2 regions of the Streptomyces sp. NPDC045899 genome follow, and region 1 is predicted to be linked to the other one. Evidence: riboswitches for the same ligand, from Rfam matches in the RefSeq annotation. Region 1 holds a riboswitch; the other holds the start of a gene.
What was found. Region 1 has a riboswitch for glycine ahead of gcvT (glycine cleavage system aminomethyltransferase GcvT). Riboswitches for the same ligand answer to the same signal wherever they lie in the genome.
Positions count from the first base shown of each region.

Region 1 (15,537 bases):
GCCGACGGCTACATCGGGCAGTTCGTGCGCGAGAAGGACGTCGCCTGGCACGCGGGCAACAGCGACTACAACAACCGCAGCATCGGTATCGAGCACGAGGGCTGGGTGGACCAACCCGAGTGGTTCACCGACGCGTTGTACGCGTCGTCCGCGGCCCTCACCGCCGCCGTCTGCGACCGCTTCGCGATCCCCAAGGACCGGGAGCACATCATCGCCCACAGCGAGGTCCCCGGGTCCGACCACACCGATCCGGGCCCGCTGTGGGACTGGGACCGCTATCTCGACCTCGTCAACGGGGCCTGACCGCACCAACACCGCACCGCTGCCGCACCGGTGCCGAGTCCCCGGGCGGCGGGCGCCCCGGCGGCCAGGACCCATGGCCGGCGGGGCGCCCACCCGTGTGCCGCTAATCTGTGCGGGTCAGACAGACCCAGAGAAGGGGCGGAAAGTGGCGGACATCGAGGCGGCGCGCAAGGCGTTCCAGCGGTTCGACCTCAACGGCGACGGTCAGATCACCGCGGCCGAGTACAAGAGTGTGATGGCGCAGCTGGGTGACCCCTACGTCACCGAGCCCGTCGCTCAGGCCGTCATCAACGCTCATGACTCCAACGGTGACGGGCTGCTCACCTTCGACGAGTTCTGGGCGGCGCAGAGCCAGGGCAAGTGATCGGCCGCACGGCGGCGCCGCGGGCGCTTCAGCGCCAGCCGCGCCGCTGTGCGCCGGCCCGCCGTCTGCGGTCGTTGCAGAGCAGACAGCGGCCGTAACCGGGCGGCAGTGGATCGTCCGGATCCCCGTACAGCGGATCGACGGCCCCGCGCGGATGCTCGGCACAGCCCGTGGCGCCGTGCTCGGCCGTGAGGGCCCCGGCGGCGGACAGCGCCCGCCGCAGGGCGTCGGTGAGCAGCTCGGTCTCCCGCCCGGAGGGCGCGGCGTCGAGCGCGAACGCGATGTCCGAGGCGGTGGTGAGCGCGCTGCGGAGTTCGCGCAGATCTGCGTAACTCATACCGGGCAGCGTAAGCGCGCCCACTGACAGCGTCCGATCGGCCGGCCTACGCCCCGCTCCCCTCGCGCTCGCCCCGCTCCTCCTCGTCGTCGCCCAGGTCCTCGAGCGCGTGTGCCACCCGGCTGACGGCGGCCCACGCCTTCAGCGAGGTCTTGCTGGAGAAGTCCGCCACGTCCTTGTCGAGCGGGCGGTCGGTGTACTGGTGGATCCGCCACTTCGCCTGGATGCGGGGCTTGCCCGCCGTCACATAGTCCGCGATCCACAGTCCGTCCCCGGCGTAGGACGTGGTGTCGTGGTTGAGCCAGAAGCTGCGGTTGCAGTAGAGCAGCACACGGTGGCTCGGGCGCAGTTTCTTGACCTCCCGGATGAACCGGTCCTTCTCGGCGTTGCTGGCGCGGGTGCCCGAACCGGTGGTCTCCCAGTCCACGGCCAGCAGATCGTGCGTCTGCGAGGCGCATTTGTCGACGAAGTAGCGCGCCTGCGCGGCGATGTTGCCGGGCCACAGGAAGTGGTAGAAGCCGACGACGCATCCGGCGCTGCGGGCCCGGGACGCCTGGGACGTCTGCTTGGGGTTGATGTAGGAGCGTCCCTCGGTGGCCTTGATGAAGACGAAGGCCAGCCCGTCCGGGTCGAAGCTGGACTGGTGCGAACTCACGTCGATGCCGTGCAGCATGGTGCCTGCCTCATGGGGGGGGAGGGTGTGGGGAGAGAGTGCTGTTCTTGTCATGCCCGGTCCAGGACCCTATGCAACGGGGTGCGGGGGAGCGTATCGCGTTTGCGCAAACGAATGATTTCGCCAGGAAGAGCGTCGGGGCGCTCCGGCGGCATGCTACGAAGCCGCAGATCGTTTTCTGCTTTCGATCCCTCTCGCGGTGCGTGAGTTATCGGAGTTCTTGATGTGAACTCATGAATCCCCCTTGGCGTGTGTTGAATGCATGATGCCCCGTGGCCGAATAGGGCCGCGGGGCGGTCACAGAGCGGGCCCGCCACGTCCTTGGGGGGACGTGGCGGGCCCGTGTGCGCCACCGAAGGGGGTAGGTGGTGCCGCCGCGGCTCAGCGGCGGAAGGCGTCCTTCATCTTCTCTTTCGCCTGGCGGGTGTCGCCTTTGGCCTGCTCGGCCCGGCCCTCCGCGGTCAACCGCTCATTGCCCACGGCCCGGCCCGCGGCCTCCTTGGCCTTGCCCTTCGCCTGCTCGGTCTTGGCCTTGGCCTTCTTGTTCTCAGCCACCGCACTCACTTCCCAGGAACTCGACTGCAGGTGCTGACCTCCGACTATCCGCGCAGGGCGGAGTCAAACATCCGTCACCCGTCCGGCGGCGACGGAAAACCTGACCCAGTTCCCCCTTTCCTTCCTGTGAAACCCACGGAATTCCGAGGCGTGACCTGAGGAATGGGGGGCACTCGTCGTGTCGGAGGTTGATAACTATGGTTCCCTTGCTTCTGGTCCTTCTGCTCGCCCTGGTTCTCTTCGGCGCGGGATTCGCGCTCAAGGCACTCTGGTGGATTGCCGTTATCGTCCTCGTCGTGTGGCTGCTCGGCTTCGTCGCCCGCAGCACCGGAGCGGGCGGCCGCCGGAGCCGTTGGTACCGCTGGTAGCCGTCGGCGGACCGATCATGGTTCGCGCGGACGGCGTATGAGTACGCCGAGAAGGGCCCGCCCCGGTGGGGGCGGGCCCTTCTCGGCGTGATGATGTTCCGGAAGTCCGGGAAAGGAGCGGGCCCGAGGGTTTGGCCATCCCCCGGGCCCTGTGGTGCCGCCTTCTGCGCACGCCGGACCGTTTCGGTCACGGGTCAGTCTGATGTCGTCGTGTTCTTCCGTTGAACTACCGCCCCAGGAAAGCGGAGCGGGCCGGACTCGAACCAGCATCCGACGACCAGGCCCGTGCCAGGTCGCTCAAGCGATCGGCGGCGAATGCTGAGTCTGGAGCAAGAGTCTGAGATTGAACGCGTGCCACGGGCGGAATGCCGGTCGAAGACTGGGGGCTAAACCCAGCTGTCTCCGGTGGTCGGCACTCCCCTCTCGTGACCGAGTGCTGGGAGGAGGTGGTCAATACCTCCCCAACGCAGCCGCGTGTATCACGACGAGCCTCAGTTTCAGCTTGCGCTCCTCGCGCACCCCGTACCATCCCTTTGCGGGACGGCCGGGGAGATCATGACGCTACCCGAAGAGGTAGCCGAAGACCACGTCGCCGACGCGCTGGTCGGTGACCTCGATGCCATTGGCCTCCTCGCGGGCGAACTTCACCGCCTGCTGGAGCTTCTCCACCCGGGCCAGCAGCTCGTTGACCCGGCGGGCGGGCAGCGCCCCGGAGAACTTCACCGTCGTCCAGTAGCCGACCGGGATGTCCTCGTAGTACACCTCGACCTGTGCCGGGTGCTTCTCGGTGGCCTCCGCCTTCACGTGGTTGCGCGGCACCTTCTTGGTGCGGACGGTCCGCACGGCCTCGGTCCTCCACGCGTCCGTGGACGGGTCCAGCGTCCAGGACTCCGCCCCGTCGAGCGTCGGCAGCCGCCGGATGAAGCCGCCGAGGTCGGCCAGCTGCTTCTCCAGGAACAGCAGGTACGACACGGGCACCTCGCGCAGCAGCGTCCGCCCCTCGACCTCGATGTCCGCGCGGGCCTCGCAGTTGGCCCAGTCCTTGGTGGCGGTGACGTCGAACAGCCGGGTCAGGGTGGCCGCGCCGGCACGGAGCACATCCTCCGCCTTCACCTGCACCCGCGTCGACTCGGGCGGCAGCTGCTCGCCCTCCTCGTCCTTCGGCTGGTACGTCCGGGAGATCCCCGCCAGCAGCGCCGGCTTGTCCAGCCCGCGCTGGGCCGCCGTCAGGTCCTGCTGCGCCTTGGACTTGACGCCCTTCTCCACTGCGATGATCTGATTGAGTTTCGCCACGTCAGGGACGCTAGCAGCCCCAACCCCCCGCCTTCGAACCGTTATTCGGGGCGAGGGCGAGGGGCGAGGCCGCCCGACCGTCCCTCAGCACTCGATGACGTTCACCGCGAGCCCGCCCCGCGCCGTCTCCTTGTACTTGACCTTCATATCGGCGCCGGTCTCCTTCATGGTCTTGATGACCTTGTCGAGGGAGACATGGTGGCGGCCGTCGCCGCGGAGGGCCATCCGGGCGGCGGTGACGGCCTTGACCGAGGCCATGCCGTTGCGCTCGATGCAGGGGATCTGGACCAGGCCGCCGACGGGGTCGCAGGTGAGGCCGAGGTTGTGTTCCATACCGATCTCGGCGGCGTTCTCGACCTGTTCGGCGGAGCCGCCGAGGACCTCGGCGAGGCCGCCCGCGGCCATGGAGCAGGCGGAGCCGACCTCGCCCTGGCAGCCGACCTCGGCGCCGGAGATGGAGGCGTTCTCCTTGAAGAGCATGCCGATCGCGCCCGCGGCCAGCAGGAAGCGGATGACGCCCTCCTCGTCCGCGCCGGGGACGAAGTTCACGTAGTAGTGGAGGACGGCGGGGATGATGCCCGCCGCGCCGTTGGTGGGGGCGGTGACCACGCGGCCGCCCGCCGCGTTCTCCTCGTTGACCGCCATCGCGTAGAGGGTGACCCACTCCATCGCGTGGGCGTGCCGGTCGCTCTCGGCGCGCAGCGCGCGGGCGGCGTTGGCGGCGCGGCGGCGGACCTTGAGGCCGCCGGGGAGGATGCCCTCGCGGGACAGCCCGCGGCCGACACAGGACTGCATGACCTCCCAGATCTCCAGCAGCCCCGCGCGGATCTCCGCCTCGGTGCGCCACGCCTTCTCGTTCTCCATCATCAGCGCGGAGATGGACAGACCGGTCTCGCGGGAGAGCCGCAGCAGTTCGTCACCGGTACGGAAGGGGTGGGTCAGCTCGGTGTCGTCGAGCTTGATGCGGTCCTCGCCGACCGCGTCCTCGTCGACGACGAAACCGCCGCCGACCGAGTAGTAGGTCTTCTCCAGCAGCGGGACGCCCTCGGCGTCGTACGCCTGGAGGGTCATGCCGTTGGCGTGGTACGGCAGCGAGCGGCGGCGGTGCAGCACCAGCTGCGAGGACTCATCGAAGTCGATCTCGTGGCCGGGGCCGATCTCGGCCTCCAGCAGGCGCAGCCGCTTGGTGGTGCGGATGCGCTCCACCTGGTCGTCGGCGGTCTCCACGTCCACGGTGCGCGGCGAGTGGCCCTCGAGGCCGAGCAGTACGGCCTTCGGGGTGCCGTGGCCGTGACCGGTGGCGCCCAGCGAGCCGAAGAGCTCGGCGCGTACGGAGGTGGTGTGGGCGAGCAGGCCCTCGTTCTTCAGACGGCGGACGAACATCCGCGCCGCTCGCATCGGTCCGACCGTATGCGAGCTGGAGGGGCCGATGCCGATCGAGAACAGATCGAATACGGAGATGGCCACCGGTGAACTCCTTTGTCTGCACGGGGGCGTGCGGTGGTGCGGTGCGGGGGGCGCCGGGTGCGGCGCCCCCCACGGCCGGTCCTGTTACTTGCCCAGGCCCGGGTAGAGCGGGTGCTTGTCGGCCAGCGCGGTGACCCGTGCCTTGAGCGCCTCGGCGTCGTACGACGGCTTCAGCGTCTCGGCGATCACATCGGCGACCTCGTGGAAGTCGTCGGTGGTGAAGCCGCGGGTGGCCAGCGCCGGGGTGCCGATCCGCAGACCCGAGGTGACCATCGGGGGCCGGGGGTCATTGGGGACGGCGTTGCGGTTGACGGTGATGCCGACCTCGTGGAGCCGGTCCTCGGCCTGCCGGCCGTCCAGCTCGGAGTCGCGCAGGTCGACCAGGACCAGGTGGACGTCGGTGCCGCCGGACAGGACGGAGACGCCCACCTCGGTGACGTCGGGACGGGTCAGCCGCTCCGCGAGGATCCGGGAGCCCTCCAGGGTGCGCTCCTGGCGCTCCTTGAAGGCCGAGCCCGCGGCGACCTTGAAGGACACCGCCTTGGCCGCGATGACATGCTCCAGCGGACCGCCCTGCTGACCGGGGAAGACCGCGGAGTTGATCTTCTTGGCCAGCTCCTGCGTCGAGAGGATCACTCCGCCGCGGGGGCCGCCCAGGGTCTTGTGGGTCGTGGTGGTCACCACATGGGCGTGCGGCACGGGCGAGGGGTGCAGCCCGGCCGCCACCAGGCCCGCGAAGTGGGCCATGTCCACCATCAGGTAGGCGCCGACCTCGTCGGCGATCCGCCGGAAGGCGGGGAAGTCCAGCTGGCGCGGGTAGGCCGACCAGCCCGCGATCACCAGCTTGGGGTTGTGCTCCTTGGCCAGCCGCTCGACCTCGTCCATGTCGACCAGGCCGGTCTGCGGGTCCACGTGGTAGGGCACCACGTTGTAGAGCTTGCCGGAGAAGTTGATCTTCATCCCGTGGGTGAGATGGCCGCCGTGGGCCAGGTTCAGTCCCAGGATGGTGTCGCCGGGGGAGAGCAGCGCGAACATGGCGGCCGCGTTGGCCTGCGCGCCCGAGTGCGGCTGCACATTGGCCGCCTCGGCGCCGAAGAGCTCCTTCACCCGGTCGATGGCGATCTGCTCGACCACGTCGACGTGCTCACAGCCGCCGTAGTAGCGGCGGCCGGGGTAGCCCTCGGCGTACTTGTTGGTCAGGACCGAACCCTGGGCCTCCATGACCGCCACCGGAGCGAAGTTCTCCGAGGCGATCATCTCCAGGGTGGACTGCTGGCGGTGGAGCTCGGCGTCGACGGCGGCGGCGACGTCCGGGTCGAGCTCATGAAGGGAGCTGTTGAGAAGCGACATCAGGGTCCCGATCGAGAGGAGGGTCAGTTTTCGCAGAAGGAGGTGTAGTCATCGGCGGAGAGCAGGTCGTCCGGCTCGTCCGTCACCCTCACCTTGAACAGCCAGCCGCCCTCGAAGGGGGCGGAGTTCACCAGCGCCGGGTCGTTCACGACATCCTCGTTGATCTCGGTGACCTCTCCGGAGACCGGTGCGTACAGGTCGCTCACCGACTTCGTGGACTCCAGCTCGCCACAGCTCTCACCGGCGGTGACGGTGGCACCCACCTCCGGAAGCTGGACGTAGACGACATCGCCGAGCGAGTTGGCCGCGAACTCGGTGATACCGATCGTCGACACACCGTCGTCAGCGGCCGTCAGCCACTCGTGCTCCTTGCTGTAGCGCAGCTGCTGGGGGTTGCTCATGGTCCGATTCTCCTGGATGCGAGGCAGTGATGAGGAACGGGTCTTGGCTGATGGGACGGGGTGGGCGTGCTACGGGGCCGATGGCGCCGGGGCCGCCGCGCCCCTTAAGGGGGCTGCTACCGGCGCGGTCAGCGCTCGCGCCGGTAGAAGGGGAGCGCGACGACCTCGTACGGCTCACGGGTACCGCGGATGTCGACGGTCACGCCCTCGGTGCCGGGCTTCGCGTGCTCCGCGTCCACGTAGGCGATGGCGATGGGCTTGCCGAGCGTGGGGGAGGGGGCACCCGAGGTGACCTCACCGATCACCGCGCCGTCCGGGCCCACCACGGGATAACCGGCGCGCGGCACCCGGCGGCCCGACGCGATCAGCCCGACCAGCTTGCGCGGCGGCTCGCTCTCGGCCCTGCCCGCCGCGGCCCGGAGCGGCTCGCGCCCGACGAAGTCCCCGTCCTTCTCGAACTTCACCACCCGGCCGAGCCCGGCGTCGAAGGGGGTCGTGGAGGTGGTCAGCTCATGGCCGTACAGCGGCATCCCCGCCTCCAGCCGCAGGGTGTCGCGGCAGGAGAGCCCGCAGGGGATCAGGCCCACCGGGGCGCCCGCCTCGGTCAGCGCCTGCCACAGCCGCTCGGCGTCGCCCGGCGCGACGAACAGCTCGAAGCCGTCCTCACCGGTGTACCCGGTGCGGGCGATCAGCGCGGGGACGCCCGCGACGGTGCCCGGCAGCCCGGCGTAGTACTTCAGGTTGTCCAGGTCGGCGTCGGTCAGGCTCTTGAGGATGCCGGGGGACTCCGGACCCTGGACCGCGATCAGCGCGTACGCCGCGCGGTCGTCCCGGACGGCGGCGTCGAAGCCCGCCGCCCGCTGCTCCAGCGCGTCCAGCACCACCTGGGCGTTGGAGGCGTTGGCCACCACCATGAACTCCTCGTCGCCGAGGCGGTAGACGATCAGGTCGTCGAGGATGCCGCCCTCGGCGTCACAGATCATGGTGTAGCGGGCCCGGCCCACGGCGAGCGCCGACAGATGTCCGACCAGGGCGTGGTCCAGGGCCTGACCGGCCTGCGGTCCGGTGAGGGTGATCTCACCCATGTGGGAGAGGTCGAAGAGCCCGGCGCGGGTGCGCACCGCGTTGTGCTCATCGCGTTCGCTGCCGTAGCGCAGCGGCATGTCCCAGCCGGCGAAGTCGGTCATGGTGGCGCCGAGCGCACGGTGCAGCGCGTCCAGCGCGGTGCGGCGTGGCGCGGTCGGGGCGTCGGTCATGATTCAGGCTCCAAGATCAGAATCGTGGCTGGGACATCAAGGACGCGGAAAACGTCCTCCCCATCTGTCATCGGAACCTGAGAGGTTCGCCGTGACGCCCGCATGGGGTCCGGCTTGCACCTTGGGTGGAGCCACGCACAGCGGCTCGCTTTTCAGATCTGCCTCGCCCGCGCGGTATCGGGGCCTGAGAGATTCAAGGGAGGACTTGCTCCTTCGGCGCCCGGGCCTCGGCTGCTGCCGGTTTGACCCAGGACTCTCCCGCGCGGATTCAAGCGGCCGGTATGGAGTTGCGCGGCCATCATCGCACGTACTGGCGAGAAGGGAACCCCCGGTCCGTGACGTGAGCGCCTTGATGGACATTACCTTTTCTTGACACTCTTCGGGTACGAGCCGCAGTGACCGACCTGGGAGGACGATCACGGTGCATGGGCAGGGAACGTTTACGACGTCATGTGGGCCCCTGCCGGTGCGGCGCGGACGCGCGCCGTCCGCCGGGCCGGTCCGGCCGGGGCGCAGGGCCGTGGTGCACGATCTGCGCACGGGCGGTGACCGTGGCGAGGACACCGGCGGTGGCAGAGGTGCCGAAGCGGCCGGGACGGCGCCGCGGGACGGCGGCGCGGCCGTGCCCGAGCTGCGCTATCCGGCCCATGACGTACTGGTCGCCTCCGGGCTGCCGGGCAGCGGCAAGACCACACTGATCCACCGGACGGTCGCCCCGCTGGACGACGAGGGCGGCGCGGTGGTCCGGATCGATTCCCAGGACATGCGCGAGGCGTGGCAGCGGCGGCTGCCGGGCTGGCTGCCCTACGCGCTCTACCGGCCGCTGGTCCGGTGCGCCCACTACGCCGGGCTGCGCCGCGCGCTGCGCTCGGACGCCAGTGTGGTGGTGCACGACTGCGGCGCGCTGCCCTGGGTCCGCCGCTGGCTGGCCCGGGACACCCGGCGCCGGGGGCGGCGGCTCCATATGGTCCTGCTGGACGTGGACCCCGGGCTGGCCCTGGAGGGACAGGCCGCCCGGGGCCGCGGGGTCTCGGGGTACGCCTTCGGACGGCACCGCCGCGCGGTGCGGCGGCTGGTCGCCGGGGTGGAGGCGGGACGGCCGCCGGCGGGCTGCGCCTCGGTGGTGTTGCTGGACCGGGAGGCGACCAGCGCGCTGCGCGGCATCTCCTTCGAGTGACGCGGCGTCCCCTGCGGGGGAGGCGGGAGGACATCGCGCGCCCGGCGGGCGGGATGCGCACGGGATCCGTCGGGATGCGAACGGGATACGCACGGGGTGCGAGCCGGATTCGAGTGCGCCCCGAGCGCACGCCGAGCGCTGTCCGGACACCGCGCACCGCACCGAGGTGGGGATGTGGTGTGGAGATGACGACGTGCCCCATGGCCTTGCGGCGCCCAGAGGTTAGGCTTCTGGGGCAGTTCGGACGAGATGGCGGTTGAAAGAGATGAGCATCCCGGAGCAGCACGGTCTCCCACCGGCTCACGGAGGATTCCCCGACAGCACTGTGCCCGCGTTCCCCGGCAACGAGCTCGAAGAGGTGCTGGCCGCCTCTGTCGAGGTCCCCGGAGCCGGACCCCGCATCGTCGAGGTGCTCGGCCGCAGCCATGTCTGGGTTCCGCTGCCGAACGGCGGGGGTCCGGACAGCCGTGGGCTCGACCTGCCGACCATGGAGATCCAAGGCGCCGCGTATGTCCCGGTGTTCAGCTCCGAGCAGCAGTTCCTCCAGATCGTCGGCGGCCATATGTCGTTCACCGTCGCCCCCGCCGTGGAGTTCGCCCGCGGGCTGCCGCCCCAGCTGGGCATCGCGGTGAACCCCGGTGGCGCGGTGGGCGTACCACTGCCGCCTGCCGCGGTGGCCGAATTGTGCCGTAGCGGCCGCTCCGCGCTGGACGGTCCGGCCTCCGGCGGCCGGGTGCGGCTCTTCGAACCCGACTGGCAGGAAGAACCGGTCGACTTCCTGGCCGCCGCCGGGATCGAGTTCGCCAAGGACAAGGGGATACGCACCGCCCGGCGCGCCCTGGCCAGCGTCGAGGGGGACCCGCCCGCCCTCTTCGTCGGTATCGAGCTCGACGTACCCGGCCCGGAGGGTCAGGCGCTCGCGGTGGACGCGCTCGGGCGGGCGCTCGGCACGATACCGCTCCCCTGGACCGTGCAGCTCGTTCTGCTGGACGTCGCACAGGACCCGGTCGCGGACTGGATGCTGGAACGGGTGCGCCCGTTCTACGACCGTGACCTCTGACTCATCCCAGGGCCCTCAGCCGTGGCCCGTAAGCTGGTTTGATGACCAGGCGGGACGCACCCACGCGTCCCGCTGAGGTACGGGGCACAGCCGAGAGAGGGGCGGACCCAGGTGAGCGCGGGCGCGGAGTGGGGGGCGGCCGCCGGTCAGGTGGAGCGGACGCTGCAACAGGTCGCTCCTGGCCGGTACGACGCCTATGAGGCGCTGCTGCATGCCCTCGCCGAGGGTCAGGTCTGGATGCTGCTGTGGCACGGCTCGCCCGGCGCCTCCGACGCCCAGTACGGCAACATGGACGTGAAGGGCCTCGGCTACGCCCCGTGTGTGACCTCCGCCCAGGAGCTGGCCGCCAGTGGCTGGAACCGTGCCCATGAGGTGGTGGACGGCCGTCTGATCGCCGACTCCCTCTACCGCGACCGCTACGGCCTGTGGCTGAATCCGCATGCGCCCGGTGGCGGTGTGGGTATCCCCTGGCTCGATCTGCGCCGGATCGCCGGTGGTCTGGACCGGCTGCCCGCGGGGCCGCTGCGGGTGTCCGACCCCGGTATCGACATCCCCCAGTTCTACGCCCTGTTGGGGCAGAACGCGCATCGCACCGCCGCGGTGCGGTCGCTGCGCAGGGCCTGGGTGCAGCCCGCGCTGGGTGCGCCGTATCTGGCCATCGGCCTGGATCTGTACGACACCAGCGGTCCGGCCGTGCAGTCGGTACGGGCGATGATGGAGCAGTCGGTCGGCGCGGTGCCGGACGGGCTGCCGGTCTCCACCGTCGCGCTCTCCGACGCCTATGACCCGGTCGCCCTGTGGATGCGGGCCAACGCCCGTCCGTTCTTCGACCGGGACGCCTACGGCGCGGCGCCCGCCGCCCCGTCCTACGGCTATGGCTATCCGCCCCCGCGCCCCGCGTACTGATCGGCGTCCCGCCGGCTGAACCGGCCATGACCCGTTCGTTTACCAAGGTTTGACCCTGGCCCGCCGGGGCGCGCAGCCCCGGCACGTCCGGAGGCGCACATCGCCTGTATCCGGTCGAAACCCCCATAGCGGGCCCCCGTTGCTGCCTCGCTCTCGCACCACGACTGTCCGTATACCGGAACTGTGTGCCCCACATCACGGTTAGGCATCCATTGCCCGTGGGGTCTGGCGGCTGATCACAAGCGCGATGAAGACTCCCGCTCCAAGGGGTGCGGTTCTGCGCGTAGAGCCCCTTCAGGAAAGGTTCCGACCACGAGCCTGACTTTCTCCAGGTTGTGAACGAAGCCGCCACAGCGGCGAGTCGTGGGCCGGTCACCGCCGGTCGAGAAGGGGTCCCCACCACGATGACGGCACCATTGCACGGCACGAGCGCGGAGGCGGAGCCGGTCGCGACTGCCGATGTAGCGGCGAATGTAGTCAAGGCATCGGTCGAGGGCAGATCGCTGCGGCAGATCGCCTGGATGCGGCTGAAGCGGGACAAGCTGGCGCTGGCCGGTGGAGCCGTTGTCGTCCTGCTGGTGCTCGTGGCCATCTTCGCGCCGCTGATCGTGAGTCTGCTCGGCCATCCGCCGAACGAGTTCCATCAGGAGAAGATCGACCCGCTGTTCGGCACCCCCAAGGGTGACTGGGGCGGTATGAGCTCCGACTTCCTCTTCGGTGTCGAGCCCTCCAACGGCCGCGACGTGTTCAGCCGGGTGGTCTACGGGGCGCGGATCTCGCTGCTGGTGGCCTTCCTGGCGGCGGTCGTCGCCGTGGTCCTGGGCACCGTGTTCGGCATCATCGCCGGATATTTCGGTGGCTGGGTGGACACGGTCATCAGCCGCACGATGGACATGCTGCTGGCCTTCCCGCAGCTGCTCTTCATCATCTCCCTGGTGTCGGTGCTCCCGAACGACCTGCTGGGACTGACCGGCAGCGGGGTGCGCATCACCATCCTGGTCTCGGTGATCGGCTTCTTCGGCTGGCCGTACGTCGGCCGGATCGTGCGCGGCCAGACCCTCTCGCTGCGCGAGAAGGAATACGTCGAGGCCGCACGGAGCCTGGGCGCCGGCCGGCGCTACATCCTCTTCCGTGAACTGCTGCCCAACCTGGTGGCGCCGATCACCGTCTACACGACGTTGATGATCCCCACCAACATCCTCACCGAGGCGGCGCTCAGCTTCCTCGGGGCGGGCGTCAAGCCGCCGACCGCGTCCTGGGGGCAGATGCTCTCCAAGGCCGTGGGCACCTACGAGGACGATCCGATGTTCATGATCATCCCCGGTGCGGCGATCTTCATCACGGTGCTGGCCTTCAACCTCTTCGGCGACGGCGTCCGCGACGCCCTCGACCCGAAGGGCACCCGATGACGGTGACACACCCGGCTCCGGTCCGGGCGCACCCAGACGAATGTCCCCCTGCCTCATCTGTCAGGCGGCTATCCGATCACTCCCCGGCGCCATGCCAAGGACCGCTATCCCGGAGGTTGCAGCAACTATGAATCCCCTACGTTCGCCGAGAAGCAGGCGGATCGCCGGTGCGACGGCCGTCGTCTGCGCCCTCCTGGCCACGGCGGCCTGCGGCGGCGGATCCGATGACGAGAGTGGTTCGGGGGCCGGTTTCAACGCCGCGATGAAGGGCGTTGCCAACAAGTCGTCCAAGAAGGGCGGCACCCTGAAGTTCATCAACAAGCAGGACTTCGACTCCCTGGACCCGCAGCGTCAGTACTACGGTTTCGCCTGGGACTTCTCCCGCTTCTACGCGCGCCAACTGATCACCTACGCGCCCAAGCCGGGCGAGGCCGCCAACGAGCTGGTCCCGGACCTGGCCACCTCCACGGCCAAGATCTCCGATGGCGGCAAGAAGTACACCTACACCCTGCGTGACGGCGTCAGCTGGGAGGACGGCTCCGCCATCACCTCCAAGGACGTCAAGTACGGCATCGAGCGCATCTGGGCCAAGGACGTCGTCTCCGGCGGCCCCAGCTACCTGCGCCAGGTGCTGGACCCCAAGGGTGAGTACCCCGGTCCGTACAAGGACAAGGCCAAGGACAAGCTGGGCCTGAAGGCGATAGAGACGCCGGACGACAAGACCATCGTCTTCAACCTCGCCAAGCCCAACGGTGACTTCGAGCAGATGCTCGCGATGCCGACCGGCTCGCCGGTGAAGGCGTCCAAGGACACCGGCGCCAAGTACACCAACCGGCCCTTCTCCTCCGGCCCGTACAAGTTCACCTCGTACTCGCCCGGCAAGAGCGCCGCCCTGGTCCGCAACCCCAAGTGGGACCGGAAGACCGACCCGGTCCGCGCCGCGCTGCCGGACAAGGTCACGGTCACCTTCAACTCCAACCTTGAGGCGATCGACAAGCTCCTGGTCAAGGGCGACTACGACGTCTTCCTGAGCGCCACCGGTATGACCCAGTCCGGTCGCACCACCGCGCTCAAGCAGCACAAGGGCAACGTCGACAACATCGAGACCAGCTTCATCCGGTACGTCGACATGGCCACCAAGGTCAAGCCGTTCGACAACATCCACTGCCGCAAGGCGGTCATGTACGGAGCCGACTACAAGTCGCTCCAGACCAGCCGTGGCGGCCCGCAGGCCGGTGGTGAGATCGCGACCAACATGCTCCCCAAGAGCATCAAGGGCGCGGACGACTACGACCCGTACGGCGTCCTCAAGCGCGGTGGCCGGCCGGACAAGGCCAAGGCCAAGGCCGAGCTGAAGCAGTGCGGCAAGCCGGACGGCTTCTCGGCCAACATCGTGGCCCGCAACGACCAGCCCGGTGAGGTCGAAGCCGCCGAGTCGCTCCAGGAGTCGCTGGGCAAGGTCGGCATCAAGCTGGAGGTCGAGCCCATCGAGGGCGCCTCGTCCGCCAGCATCACCGGCTCCCCGTCGGTGATGAAGAAGCGCAACTACGGTCTGTCGATGACCGGTTGGGGTCCGGACTTCCCGACCGGCCAGGGCTTCTCGCAGCCGCTGATCGACGGTCGCTTCATCGAGCAGACGGGTAACTACAACGTCTCCGAGACCGACAACCCGGAGATCAACGGGTACTTCGACGAGGCGCTCAAGGAGACCGACCCGGTCAAGGCCGGTGAGATCTACAAGAAGATGAACCACAAGGTCGCCGACCTGGCGGTGCAGCTGCCGTTCATCTACGAGAAGAACATCACCTGGCGCAGCTCGCGTCTGACCAACGCCTACACGTCGGCGGCGTACAACGGCCGTTACGACTACGTCTCCCTCGGGGTCAAGTGACGGTCCGTCTGCGATCCTCCACCCCACCGTCGCCGCACCCGATAGGCCCGAAGGGCAGGTGATGGCCGCGCGTGGCGGTCCGGGAGCTCCCCACGAGGGGGCGCCCGGACCGCCGCCGGGCCGCGCACAGTGCTTGCTTATGTCATCCGGCGCTTGTTCGCCGTCGTCATGATGCTGCTGGTCGTCACCCTGACGACCTTCGCCATCTTCTTCGTGATCCCCAAGTGGGCCGGTTCCGACCCGGCACTCCTCTTCGTCGGCAAACAGGCCGACCCGGAGGCGATCGAGGGCATCAGGAAGAAGCTGGAGCTCGGTGATCCGCTGCTGGTGCAGTTCTGGCACTTCGTCCAGGGCCTGTTCGTCGGCCGCGACTACGCCAACGGCGCGGACGTCACCCACTGCCCCGCGCCCTGCTTCGGGTACTCCTTCCGCACCGAGCAGGCGGTGTGGCCGCAGCTGACCGACGCCATGCCGGTCACCCTCTCGCTCGCCGCGGGGGCCTGTCTGCTGTGGGTCGTCGGCGGTGTCGCCACCGGTGTGGTCTCCGCGCTGCGCCGCGGCACCCTGTGGGACCGCTCGGCGATGACCGTCGCCCTGGCCGGTGTCTCGCTGCCGATCTACTTCACCGGTCTGCTCTCGCTGGCCATCTTCAGTTACCAGCTGAAGTGGGTGGACGTGGACTACAAGGGGCTCGGCGACGACCCCGGTATGTGGTTCGAGAGTCTGA
Region 1 is NZ_JBWKKP010000007.1:247,239-262,775, forward strand. It holds gene AC07FT_RS13555 (N-acetylmuramoyl-L-alanine amidase) at 1-303, shown strand, start outside; gene AC07FT_RS13560 (EF-hand domain-containing protein) at 449-667, shown strand; gene AC07FT_RS13565 (hypothetical protein) at 696-1,004, opposite strand; gene AC07FT_RS13570 (glycoside hydrolase family 25 protein) at 1,051-1,677, opposite strand; gene AC07FT_RS13575 (CsbD family protein) at 2,059-2,232, opposite strand; gene AC07FT_RS13580 (DUF5670 family protein) at 2,430-2,600, shown strand; gene AC07FT_RS13585 (DUF7873 family protein) at 3,162-3,893, opposite strand; gene AC07FT_RS13590 (L-serine ammonia-lyase) at 3,978-5,360, opposite strand; gene glyA (serine hydroxymethyltransferase) at 5,445-6,710, opposite strand; gene gcvH (glycine cleavage system protein GcvH) at 6,734-7,111, opposite strand; gene gcvT (glycine cleavage system aminomethyltransferase GcvT) at 7,240-8,367, opposite strand; glycine riboswitch at 8,422-8,529, opposite strand; glycine riboswitch at 8,530-8,638, opposite strand; gene AC07FT_RS13610 (AAA family ATPase) at 8,789-9,544, shown strand; gene AC07FT_RS13615 (enhanced serine sensitivity protein SseB) at 9,810-10,604, shown strand; gene AC07FT_RS13620 (enhanced serine sensitivity protein SseB C-terminal domain-containing protein) at 10,716-11,510, shown strand; gene AC07FT_RS13625 (ABC transporter permease) at 11,915-12,919, shown strand; gene AC07FT_RS13630 (ABC transporter substrate-binding protein) at 13,047-14,810, shown strand; gene AC07FT_RS13635 (ABC transporter permease) at 14,964-15,537, shown strand, end outside.

Region 2 (12,968 bases), on a different contig from region 1:
CCCGTGTCCCCAATCCGCTGGAATTCGGCATCACCATCGTCGACGAGGGCGGGAAGGTCGAGCGCTTCCTGGAGAAGCCCACCTGGGGCCAGGTCTTCTCCGACACGGTCAACACCGGCATCTACGTCATGGAGCCGGAGGTCTTCGACTACGTCGAGCCCGATGTTCCCGTGGACTGGTCCGGTGATGTCTTCCCGCAGCTCATGAAGGAGGGCAAGCCGATCTTCGGCTATGTCGCCGAGGGCTACTGGGAGGACGTCGGCACCCATGAGAGCTATGTGAAGGCCCAGGCCGACGTCCTCGAGGGGAAGGTCGACGTCGAGATCGACGGATTCGAGATCTCGCCCGGTGTCTGGGTCGCCGAGGGCGCCGAGGTCCATCCGGACGCTGTGCTCCGCGGCCCGCTCTACATCGGCGACTACGCCAAGGTCGAAGCGGACGCCGAGATCCGCGAGCACACCGTCGTCGGTTCCAACGTCGTGGTGAAGACCGGTGCCTTCCTCCACAAGGCGGTGGTCCACGACAACGTCTACGTCGGCCAGCAGAGCAATCTGCGCGGTTGCGTCATCGGGAAGAACACCGACATCATGCGCGCCGCCCGGATCGAGGACGGCGCCGTCATCGGTGATGAATGCCTGATCGGCGAGGAGTCGATCGTCCAGGGCAACGTCCGGGTGTATCCGTTCAAGACCATCGAGGCGGGCGCGTTCGTCAACACCTCGGTGATCTGGGAGTCCCGGGGCCAGGCGCATCTGTTCGGTACCCGGGGGGTCTCCGGGATCCTGAACGTGGAGATCACCCCGGAGCTCGCGGTGCGGCTGGCCGGGGCGTACGCCACCACCCTCAAGAAGGGCTCCACGGTCACCACGGCACGTGACCACTCCCGGGGTGCGCGTGCGCTCAAGCGGGCCGTGATCTCCGCCCTGCAGACCAGCGCCATCGATGTGCGGGACCTGGAGAACGTACCGCTGCCGGTGGCTCGTCAGCAGACCGCGCGCGGCAGCGCCGGCGGCATCATGATCCGTACCTCACCCGGGGTGCCGGACTCGGTCGACATCATGTTCTTCGACGAGCGCGGCGCCGATCTGTCGGCCACCCGCCAGCGCAAGCTGGACCGGGTGTACGCGCGCCAGGAGTACCGCCGGGCGTTCCCCGGTGAGATCGGCGACCTCAGCTTCCCGTCCAGCGTCTTCGACTCGTACACCGGGTCGTTGCTGCGGGCCGTGGACATCAGCGGTATCGCCGAGTCCGGTCTGAAGGTCGTCGTGGACGCCTCGAACGGAAGTGCCGGTCTGGTCCTTCCCAGCCTGCTCGGCCGTCTCGGGGTGGACGCCCTGACGATCAACCCGGGTCTCAACGAGTCCCGCCCGACGGAGACGGCCGACGCCCGCCGCTCCGGCCTGGCCCGGCTCGGTGAGATCGTCGCCTCGGCCCGTGCCGCCTTCGGGGTGCGGTTCGACCCGGTCGGTGAGCGGCTGTCCCTGGTGGACGAGCGCGGCCGCATCGTGGAGGACGACCGGGCGCTGCTCGTCATGCTGGACCTGGTGGCCGCCGAGCGGCGCAGCGGACAGGTGGCGCTCCCGGTCACCACCACCCGTATCGCCGAGCAGGTCGCGGCGTACCACGGCACCCAGGTGGAGTGGACGACCACGGCCGCGGACGACCTGACCCGGGTCGCCCGTGCGGATACGACCGTTTTCGGTGGCGACGGGCGCGGCGGTTTCATCATCCCCGAGTTCAGCAGCGTCTTCGACGGCACGGCGGCCTTCGCGCGGCTCATCGGGCTGGTGGCCCGCACGCAGTTGACGTTGAGTCAGATCGACGCCAGGATCCCGCGTGCCCATGTGCAGCGCCGTGATCTGGCCACCCCCTGGGCGGTCAAGGGCCTGGTGATGCGGCATGTGGTGGAGGCCGCGGGCGACCGGTCGGTGGACACCACCGACGGGGTGCGTGTGGTCGAGGCCGACGGACGCTGGGTGATGGTGCTGCCCGATCCGGCCGAGGCCGTCACCCATCTCTGGGCCGAGGGTCCGGACGACGCCTCCGCGCAGGCCCTGCTGGACGAGTGGTCGGGCGTCGTGGACAGCGCGGGGCGCTGACCCGGGGGGGCGTTCCGTCGCCTTTGCGCGCGTCGGGGCGCCGCCTCCCGGCCCCGGATCCGGCACGCCGGTGGGGCCATTGGGTGACGGCGCCCCCGACGTGCGACGATGTGCGGCATGTCGCAGGAGCCCCCCGTTCGGAGCACAGCATCGCCGAGCCCGCGCCCGCGTCTCGACGCGTCCATGTCGTTGCTGACCAACGTGATGGACCACAGCCTCGACGACGGCTATGCGGAAGCGGTGGCACGGCGCGGCGAAATCGGGCGCTCGAGGCTGCCCCGGACGCTGCGCGCCAAGCTGGGGCTGGCCCTCGGCCTGGTGCTGGTGGCGGTCGTGGTGACGATCGGGGCCGCCGAGGCGCGGATATCTGCGCCCACGCTCGCCAAGGAGCGGGAGGAGCTCATCGACCGCATCGAGCGGGGGAACGCGGACGCGGACGAGCTCACCAAGAATGTGGACGAGCTCCGCGACGAGGTCGGGGAGAAACAGCGGCAGGCGCTGGAGAAGCATGGCGGGGACAAGGGGGAACTGGTCGCGCTGCTGTCGGGGGCGACCGAGGTGACCGGTCCCGGTCTGAAGCTGGTCGTCGATGACGCCAAGCACGCCGAGAGCAGCGGCGGGGGGCCGCGGGAGCGCGCCGACTTCTCCGACACCGGGCGGGTCCGCGACCACGACATGCAACGCGTGATCAACGGGCTGTGGGAGTCGGGGGCGGAAGCCGTCTCGATCAACGGTCAGCGGCTGACCGCACTGTCGGCGATCCGGGCCGCCGGTGACGCCATACTGGTCGACAACAAGCCGCTGGCGCCGCCCTATACGGTGCTCGCGGTGGGGGACGGCCAGCGGCTGAGCACCCGCTTCCAGGACAGTGCCGATGGACAGTATCTCCATGTCCTCAAGGAGAACTACGACATCCGCACCAGCATTACCGCCCAGGACACGGTCCGGCTCCCGGCCGCGCCGAGTCTGATCGTACGTACCGCGGAACCGATAGCCGGTGGCGCGGGCAAGGGTGGCGCCGAAACCGCCGACACAGGGAAGGGCACATCGTGATCGCCGTATTGGGCCTCATCGTGGGAGTCGTGGTCGGACTTGTGGTCCGACCCGTGGTGCCGACGGTGGTCGAGCCCTATCTGCCGATCGCCGTCGTCGCGGCACTCGACGCGGTCTTCGGCGGCTTCCGCGCGATGCTGGACGGCATCTTCGACGACAAGGTCTTCGTCGTGTCGTTCCTGTCCAACGTGGTGGTGGCCGCGCTGATCGTCTTCCTGGGCGACAAGCTGGGCGTCGGCGCCCAGCTGTCCACGGGGGTCGTGGTGGTCCTCGGCATCCGGATCTTCTCCAACGCCGCCGCGATCCGGCGCCATGTGTTCCGGGCGTGAGGCCGATGACGACTGACAACACCCCCGAGCAGCCGGAGCGGTCCGAACAGGAGCCGCGACCCGAGCGACCTGAGCGGACCGAGCGGCCCGACGCGGAGGCCAGGAGCAAGGGCCGCCGCCCGGAGCGGAACGGTCCGGGTGAGCGGACGGAGCGGCCCCAGCCCCAGGAGCCTCAGCAGCCCCGCGGGCCTCAGGCGCCCCGGCGGCAGTCCGATGAGCCGGCCGCGGCCGACCGTCCCGCCGCGGCCGGACGGCCGCTTCCGCCCGAGCGGCCGCGCGATGAGCGTGCCGGAGCCGGGCCGGGCGGCACCCCGCCGTCGGGCGCCGGGCCCGCCGGGGCGGGCCCCTCCGGCCCCCGGCGTGCCGGGGGCGAGCAGTCCTCCGGCCCGTCCGGCGAGGAGCCGCGTAAGGGTGCCCACGACGCCGCGGGGCCCGCGCCCGACCGGTCGGCCGAGGAGGACGAGGAGAAGCCGCTCACCGGCCGTCAGCGCCTGGTGAAGGGCCTCTGGCCGCCCCGGATGACGCGTGCCCAGCTGATCGTCGCCCTGCTGCTGTTCGGCCTCGGTCTCGGTCTGGCCATCCAGGTGCGCTCGACCAATGAGAACAGCGTGCTGCGCGGCGCCCGCCAGGAGGATCTGGTGCGGATTCTCGACGAGTTGGACGACCGCACCCAGCGGCTCCAGGACGAGAAGCGCCGTCTGGAAGGGCAGCGCACCGAACTGGAGAACAGCTCGGACCAGGCCGAGGAGGCCCGTAAGCAGACACTCCAGAAGGAGCAGCAGCTCGGGGTGCTCGCCGGTACGGTCGGCGCCCAGGGACCCGGGATCACGATGACGATCAACGACTCCCGGGGCGCCGTGGAAGCCGACATGCTGCTGGACACCGTCCAGGAACTGCGGGCCGCGGGCGCGGAGGCGATTCAGATCGGCAACGTCCGGGTCGTCGCGAACACCTACTTCGCGGACACCGGCGGAGGGGTCGAGATCGATGGACGGAGGGTGACGCGCCCGTACGTCGTCAAGGTGATCGGCAAGCCGGAGGATCTGGAGCCGGCGCTCAACATTCCGGGCGGTGTGGTGCAGAGTCTGGAGAAGGAGCAGGCCACTGTGTCCATCGTGCGCCAGAAGAAGATCATTGTGGATGCCTTGCGGTCCACGAAGCGGCCTGACTACGCTCGGTCGTCATCACGGTGAGGCGGTTCGAAATGAAGGTCTCTCAGGGAGACCATGTGGACGCGGGGGGTCAACGCACCGGAAGAGTCCCGCGTGATGGAAACTGTCTGGTGGTCACGGACGTTGTGAGGGTGTCCGGACCGTCTGGTGTGTGCGTAGAGGGTTTGTCCTGCCCCACGGGCGGGTCTGTTTCAGTCAAGGGGAATCGCCCGTGAAATTGTTCGGGAAGTTGTTCGGCAAGAGTGCTCGCCAGGACGGCGGCAGCAGCACCGCCCGCCACCGTGCCCCGCGTGCCGCGGAAGAGAGCGGAGGGGGGAGCGAGGAGCGCCCGCTGTTCCGGGATCAGGTCGGTGGTCCGCAGGGCGGCGACATTTCGGGCGGACGGGGCGCGTCTTCTGTTGACCCCTCGACGGCCGGACGCATAGGTTTCGAAGAACCATCGACCTCGAGTGGTGGAGGGTTCGGCTTGCCTGTTTGTACGCGGTGCGGGCATCGGAATGCCGAGGCCAGCCGGTTCTGCTCCAACTGTGGCGCGCCCCTGCGGGGCGGTGCCCCGTCCGAGCGCGCGTCCGAGACCACCTCGACCATCTCGATCTCCGGTCTCGAGGCGTACGACTCCGAGGTCACCGGGCAGACGCAGCTGCCCTCGCTCAGCCCCGAGGCCCAGGCCGCCGTCGAGGCGCTGCCCCTGGGATCGGCGCTGCTGGTGGTCCGCCGCGGACCCAACTCCGGCAGTCGCTTCCTGCTGGACAGCGATGTGACCACGGCCGGCCGCCACCCGCAGAGCGACATCTTCCTGGACGACGTCACGGTCTCCCGCCGCCATGTGGAGTTCCGGCGCGGACAGGACGGCAGCTTCACCGTCGTGGATGTCGGCAGCCTCAACGGGACGTACGTCAACCGCGAGCAGATCGACGCGCCACTGGTCCTGGCCAGCGGTGACGAGGTGCAGATCGGGAAGTACCGGGTGGTCTTCTACCCGAGCCAGCGGGGTGCCGGCATCTGACCCGTCAGGGGAGGTCCATGCTTCAGACACCGTCGGGCGGTGCCGATACCGGCACCGCCCCCGCGGGCGGCCGGACGATGAGCATCGGCACCGTGCTGAATCTGCTGCGGGACGAGTTCCCCGAGGTCACCCTCTCCAAGATCCGTTTCTTGGAGTCCGAGGGACTGGTGGAGCCGCGCCGCACCCCCTCCGGCTATCGCAAATTCAGCCAGGAGGATGTGCGGCGGCTCGCCGTGATCCTGCGGATGCAGCGTGATCACTATCTGCCGCTCAAGGTCATCCGGGAGCATCTGGAGGCCCTGGAGCGCGGTGAGCGGCCACAGCTGCCCGCCGGTGGGCAGGGGGAGTCGGGGCGCGAGCTGCTGGACCCGGCGTCCGAGGCGCCCCCGGAGGGTCCCACCGCCGCCCGGGTGGGCCGTGCCGAACTGCTGGCGGCGGCCGAGGTCGGCGAGGCGGAGCTGGCCGAGTGGGAGTCCTACGGTCTGATCGTGGCCACCGGGGACGGCGGATACGACAGCGAGGCGGTGACCGTCGCCCGGCTTCTCGCCGAGCTGGGCCGTTTCGGTCTGGAGCCACGCCATCTGCGGATCATGAAAGCGTCGGCCGAGCGGGAGGCCGGGCTGGTCGAGCAGCTGGTCGCCCCCTTGCGATTGCATCGAAATCCGCAGACCAGGGCCCATGCGGAGGCCAGTGCGCGGGAGCTTGCCACCCTCTCCGTACGGCTTCACGCGGCCCTTGTACAGACCGCTCTGCGGGCCCAGGCGCACTGAGCGGCCAGGCCCCGACTATCCAAACCGGCCGCGCACGTCCTAGGGTTGCTGTGTGAACGAGCTCGACGTCGTGGGTGTCCGGGTGGAAATGCCCTCCAACCAACCGATCGTGCTCCTGCGCGAAGTGGGAGGCGACCGCTACCTCCCCATTTGGATCGGACCAGGGGAGGCGACGGCGATCGCCTTCGCCCAGCAGGGCATGGCACCGGCGCGCCCGCTGACCCACGACCTTTTCAAGGACGTGCTCGAAGCGGTCGGCCAGCAGCTCACCGAGGTCCGGATCACGGACCTGCGCGAGGGGGTCTTCTACGCGGAGCTGGTGTTCGCCAGCGGTGTCGAGGTCAGCGCACGGCCGTCCGACGCCATAGCGCTCGCCCTGCGGACCGGGACGCCGATCTACGGCAGCGACGGTGTGCTGGACGACGCCGGCATCGCGATCCCGGACGAGCAGGAGGACGAGGTGGAGAAGTTCCGCGAGTTCCTCGATCAGATCTCGCCCGAGGACTTCGGCACCAGCAGCCAGTAAGCCTCCGACATGCGCGACAAGTGGCCACGAATGCCGGTCCTCGCTAGAGCATTCGAGTAGCCTTTCCCGGAAGAGGGACACGGGAAACCACCCCTAGGGTGATTATCACTCGGCGTGGCGAGTGTGGCGATCGTTGACGCACCCCGGGTGACTGCCTACCTTCAAGATGGCAGGTCGAGGACGGAGGTCGGCGTGAGAAGCACCGGCGACGGCACGGCGGCCGGCGGTCCGTTTGCGCTCCAGGGGGGCGCACCGGCCGAACCGGCACTCAAGGCTCGGGTCGCGGCACAGATCGCGCCGCCGGGCGGGGAGCCCGCCGCGGAGGGGACGGAGCGGGTCGGCTACCGCGGGCCCACCGCGTGCGCGGCCGCGGGCATCACCTACCGCCAGCTGGACTACTGGGCCCGTACCGGCCTGGTGGAGCCCAGCGTACGGCCGGCCTACGGCTCGGGGAGCCAGCGGCTGTACAGCTTCCGGGACGTGGTCGTCCTGAAGATCGTCAAGCGGCTGCTGGACACCGGTGTGTCCTTGCAGAACATCCGGGCCGCCGTCCAGCACCTGCGCGCCCGCGGGCTGGACGACCTCGCCCAGATGACCCTGATGAGTGACGGCGCCACCGTTTACGAGTGCACCTCGCCCGATGAGGTCGTCGACCTGCTCCAGGGCGGTCAGGGCGTCTTCGGGATCGCGGTCGGCGTGGTGTGGCGCGATGTCGAGAGCGCGCTGTCCCAGCTGCACGGGGAGCGCGTGGACACCGGCGAGACGCTGGTCGGCAACAACCCCGCCGATGAACTGGCCCGCCGCCGGAACAGGGCGGGCTGACGGGGCGGGGGGCTCCTCCCGGCGGTGGCCGGGGGAGCGCCGGGCCCGTACGGCCCGGATGTCAGTGGCGTAGGGCAGCATCGGAGATGTGAGGGCCGCGCCGACGATCCTGCATCTGGACATGGACGCCTTCTTCGCCGCGGCGGAGCAGGCGGCCAAGCCAAGCCTGCGCGGCAAACCGGTGATCGTGGGTGGCCTCGGGCCGCGGGGCGTGGTCGCCACGGCCTCCTATGAGGCGCGGGTGTTCGGGGTCCATTCGGCCATGGCGATGGCGCAGGCCCGCCGGCTGTGTCCGAACGCCGCCTATCTCACCCCCCGCTTCACCCTGTACCGCCGGGTGAGTGACGCCGTGATGACGCTGCTGCACACCCTGTCGCCGCTGGTGGAGCCGCTGAGTCTGGACGAGGCGTTCGTGGACCTGGAGGCGGGCGGCACCGAGCCCACCGCCGGTGCCGCGCGGGCGGTGGGGGAGCGGCTGCGGGCCGATATACGGGCGGTGACCGGGCTGACCGGTTCGGTCGGGCTGGCCGGGTCCAAGATGCTCGCCAAGATCGCCTCGGAGCGGGCCAAGCCCGACGGCCTGGTGGTCATCGCGCCGGGTACGGAACGGGAGCTGCTCGCGCCCCTGTCCGTGCGCACCCTGCCGGGCGTCGGCCCGGCCACGGCCGAGGCGCTGCGGAGAGCCGGGATCCACACCGTGCTGGAGACCCGGGAGGCGGGCGAGGCGGAGCTGGTGCGGCTGCTGGGCCGGGCGCACGGGGCGTCGCTGTATCTGATGGCCTGTGGACGGGACGAGCGCCCGGTGGTCGCGGAGCGGGACACCAAGTCCGTGTCGGTGGAGGACACCTTCGACGTCGATCTGACCGACCGCACCCGGGTGCAGCTGGAGGTCGCGCGGCTCGCCGACCGCTGTGTGGGGCGGCTGCGCGCGGCGGGTCATTCGGGGCGCACGATCGTGCTCAAGGTGCGGCGGTACGACTTCTCCACGATGACCCGCTCGGAGACCCTGCGGGGTCCCACGGACGACCCCGCGGTGGTGCGGGAGGCGGCGGCCCGGCTGCTGGAGGGCGTGGACACCACGGCGGGTGTGCGACTGCTGGGCGTGGGGGTGAGCGGTCTGGCGGACTTCACCCAGGAGGACCTGTTCGCACAGGCGGCACAGGCCGCGGAGGCGGCGCGGGCCGCTCATGAGGCGCCGGAGGGCGGGGAGGCGGCTCCGGGGGGCGGCGGCCCCGAGGGCCCGGGAGCGGGCGCGGAGGGGGCCGCCGAGCACCCCGGCGCGCCGCGGCGCTGGCTGCCGGGGACGGATGTGCGGCACAGCGAGTTCGGCGAGGGATGGGTGCAGGGCAGCGGGGTGGGCCGGGTGACGGTGCGCTTCGAGACGCCCTGGTCCGGGCCGGGCCGGGTGCGCACGTTCGCCGTGGACGACCCGGCGCTGGAGCCGGGTGAGCCACTGCCGCTGCTGGAGCCCGGCGGCGGGGCCGGGGCCGGACCCGCCGCTTCCGACGGCTCCGGAGCCGCCGCGGTCCCTGACTCCGACCGGGTCCAGGGCTCCGGCCGGGGTCAGCCGGTGACGTCCAGTCCGTAGTGGTGGTAGAGCTGGAGCTCCTGCTCGGGTGAGAGATGGCGGCCCACCCCGAAGTCGGGGGCGTCCTTGATCAGCGCCCGTTCGTAGGGCACCCGGAGGGTGTCGCCGACGACCTCGCTCGGTTCCAGCGGTACGAACACATCACGGCTGAACAGTCCGGTGCGTACCGCCGCCCATTCGGGCTCGCCGGTCGCGTCGTCGAGATAGACCTCGTCCACGGTGCCGATCTTGGCGCCCTCGCGGTCGAATGCCTTGCGGCCGATCAGGGTCCGCGGGTCGATATCGGTCTGCACGCTCTCTCCCACAGGTGGCAATTGTCCAGTGATAACTACAAAAAGCCACATCACGTCGCGCGTCCACTCGAGCGGTCGGGGCCCCGACCGTGCGACAGATGCGCTGGTACGCTGGCTGTGGCTGTAGACCCCGTGCGGGAGAGTTCTCCGTCGATCGCTGACGGAGGCGCCGAAGGAGCAAATCCTCCCCGGAATCTCTCAGGCACACGTACCGTGCGGGTGAGGTCACTCTGGAAAGCAGGGTGGGCCACGGGCGGGCGTCGCTCCGAAACCCCTCCTCACCGACGGTGAAAGCCGGTCACGGTAAGCGGGCCGGTGAAGCTCTCAGGTTGATGACAGAGGGGGAGGCCGTCCGGGCACCCGCGCCGTGGTGCCCCTCGCCGGTCGTGAGACCAGGAGGCCCCCGCAGATGACCGCCAACCGCACCTCGCTCTCCGATCTGGAGCGCGGTACTCCGTTCGAGCAGCGCCACATCGGTCCCGACAACGAGGCGCAGGCCAAGATGCTCGCCCAGGTCGGCTTCGGCTCGCTCGACGAGCTGACCGAGACGGCCGTACCGGACGTCATCAAGAGCACCGAGGCTCTGGACCTGCCCCCGGCCCGCACCGAGCCGGAGGTCCTCGCCGAGCTGCGCGGTCTCGCCGACCGCAACCAGGTGCTGCCGTCCATGATCGGCCTGGGCTACTACGGCACCTTCACCCCGCCGGTGATCCTGCGCAACGTCATGGAGAACCCGGCCTGGTACACCGCCTACACCCCCTACCAGCCGGAGATCTCCCAGGGCCGGCTGGAGGCCCTGCTCAACTTCCAGACCGTCGTCTCCGAGCTGACCGGGCTGCCCACCGCCGGTTCCTCGCTGCTGGACGAGGGCACCGCGGCCGCCGAGGCGATGGCGCTCTCGCGCCGCGTCGGCAAGGTCAAGGAAGGCGTCTTCCTGATCGACGCCGACTGTCTGCCGCAGACCATCGCCGTCATCCAGACCCGGGCCGAGCCCACCGGGGTCGAGGTCGTCGTCGCCGATCTGTCGGGGGGCATCCCGGACGAGGTCGCCGAGCGAGGTGTCTTCGGCGTGCTGCTCCAGTACCCGGGCGCCTCCGGCGCGGTGCGCGACCCCCGCCCGGTCATAGAGCGGGCGCATGAACTCGGCGCGGTCGTCACCGTCGCCACCGATCTGCTCGCCCTCACGCTGCTCACCTCCCCCGGTGAGCTGGGCGCGGACATCGCGGTCGGCAACAGCCAGCGGTTCGGTGTGCCGATGGGCTTCGGCGGCCCGCATGCCGGTTTCATGGCTGTCCGGGACACCTTCGCCCGCAGCCTGCCCGGGCGCCTCGTCGGGGTCTCGGTCGACGCCGACGGTGACAAGGCGTACCGGCTGGCCCTCCAGACGCGTGAACAGCACATCCGCCGCGAGAAGGCCACCAGCAACATCTGCACCGCCCAGGTCCTGCTGGCCGTCATGGCCGGGATGTACGCGGTCTACCACGGTCCGGACGGGCTGGCGGCCATCGCCCGCCGCACCCACCGCTACGCCACCGTCCTCGCCGAGGGGCTGCGCGCGGGCGGTGTCGAGGTCGCGCACGGCGCCTACTTCGACACCCTCACCGCCCGGGTGCCCGGCCGCGCCGCCGACGTCGTCGCCGCGGCCCGCGAGGCCGGGGTCAATCTGCGGCTGACCGACGCCGACCACGTCGGCATCGCCTGTGACGAGACCACCGGGCGCGCCCAGCTCGCCGCCGTCTGGTCCGCCTTCGGTGTCGACGGCGGCAGCGGTGAGGGCACCGGGATCCCCTCCATCGACGAACTGGACGCCGCCGCGGGCGAGGCGCTGCCGCGGGAGCTGCTGCGCGAGGACGCCTATCTGACCCACCCGGTCTTCCACCAGCACCGCTCCGAGACCGCGATGCTGCGCTACCTGCGCCGGCTCTCCGACCGGGACTACGCCCTGGACCGGGGCATGATCCCGCTCGGCTCCTGCACCATGAAGCTCAACGCCACGACCGAGATGGAGCCGGTCACCTGGCCCGAGTTCGGCGCCCTGCACCCGTTCGCGCCGATCGAGCAGGCCCAGGGCTATCTGACGCTCATCCGCGAGCTGGAGGAGCGGCTGGCCGCCGTCACCGGCTACGACAAGGTCTCCCTCCAGCCCAACGCCGGTTCCCAGGGTGAGCTGTCCGGGCTGCTGGCCGTGCGGGCCTACCACCGGGCCAACGGCGACACCCAGCGGACCGTCTGTCTGATCCCGTCCTCCGCGCACGGCACCAACGCCGCCAGCGCCGTGATGGCGGGCATGAAGGTCGTCGTGGTGAAGACCGGCGAGGACGGCGAGGTGGACACCGACGACCTGCGCGCCAAGATCGAGAAGCACGGCGACGAACTGGCCGTCCTGATGGTCACCTACCCCTCCACCCACGGGGTGTTCGAGGAGCACATCACCGAGATCTGCGCCGCCGTGCACGACGCGGGCGGCCAGGTCTACGTGGACGGCGCCAACCTCAACGCGCTGGTCGGGCTCGCCGAGCCGGGCCGGTTCGGCGGCGACGTCTCCCACCTCAACCTGCACAAGACCTTCTGCATCCCGCACGGCGGCGGCGGTCCGGGCGTGGGCCCGGTCGCGGTGCGCGAGCACCTGGCGCCGTTCCTCCCCAACCACCCGCTGCAGCCCGCCGCCGGTCCGGCCACCGGCGTCGGCCCGGTCTCGGCCGCCCCGTGGGGTTCCGCGGGCATCCTGCCGATCTCCTGGGCCTACGTCCGGCTGATGGGCGGCGAGGGGCTGCGCCGCGCCACCCAGGTCGCGGTGCTGGGCGCCAACTACATCGCCAAGCGGCTGGAGCCGCACTACCCGGTGCTCTACACCGGCCCCGGCGGTCTGGTGGCCCATGAGTGCATCATCGATCTGCGCCCGCTCACCAAGGCGACCGGTGTGAGTGTCGACGATGTGGCCAAGCGGCTGATCGACTACGGCTTCCACGCGCCCACCATGTCGTTCCCGGTGGCCGGCACGCTGATGATCGAGCCGACGGAGAGCGAGGACCTGGCGGAGCTGGACCGCTTCTGCGAGACGATGATCGCGATCCGCGCGGAGATCGACAAGGTCGCCTCGGGCGAATGGGCCAAGGAGGACAACCCGCTGCGGAACGCTCCGCACACCGCCGCGGCGCTCGGCGGGGAGTGGGACCACCCGTACTCCCGGGAGGAAGCGGTGTTCCCGGCCGGGGTGTCGGCCGCCGACAAGTACTGGCCGCCGGTGCGGCGGATCGACGGGGCGTTCGGGGACCGCAACCTCGTCTGCTCCTGCCCGCCGCTGGACTCC
Region 2 is NZ_JBWKKP010000005.1:1,356-14,323, forward strand. It holds gene AC07FT_RS09015 (sugar phosphate nucleotidyltransferase) at 1-2,099, shown strand, start outside; gene AC07FT_RS09020 (DUF881 domain-containing protein) at 2,208-3,152, shown strand; gene AC07FT_RS09025 (small basic family protein) at 3,149-3,481, shown strand; gene AC07FT_RS09030 (DUF881 domain-containing protein) at 3,487-4,674, shown strand; gene AC07FT_RS09035 (FHA domain-containing protein) at 4,805-5,659, shown strand; gene ftsR (transcriptional regulator FtsR) at 5,677-6,429, shown strand; gene AC07FT_RS09045 (bifunctional nuclease family protein) at 6,482-6,955, shown strand; gene AC07FT_RS09050 (MerR family transcriptional regulator) at 7,148-7,777, shown strand; gene AC07FT_RS09055 (DNA polymerase IV) at 7,866-9,365, shown strand; gene AC07FT_RS09060 (PRC-barrel domain-containing protein) at 9,341-9,658, opposite strand; glycine riboswitch at 9,784-9,882, shown strand; gene gcvP (aminomethyl-transferring glycine dehydrogenase) at 10,068-12,968, shown strand, end outside.
Region 2: linked by a shared signal. The riboswitch ahead of gcvP (aminomethyl-transferring glycine dehydrogenase) and the one ahead of gcvT (glycine cleavage system aminomethyltransferase GcvT) in region 1 are both predicted to bind glycine.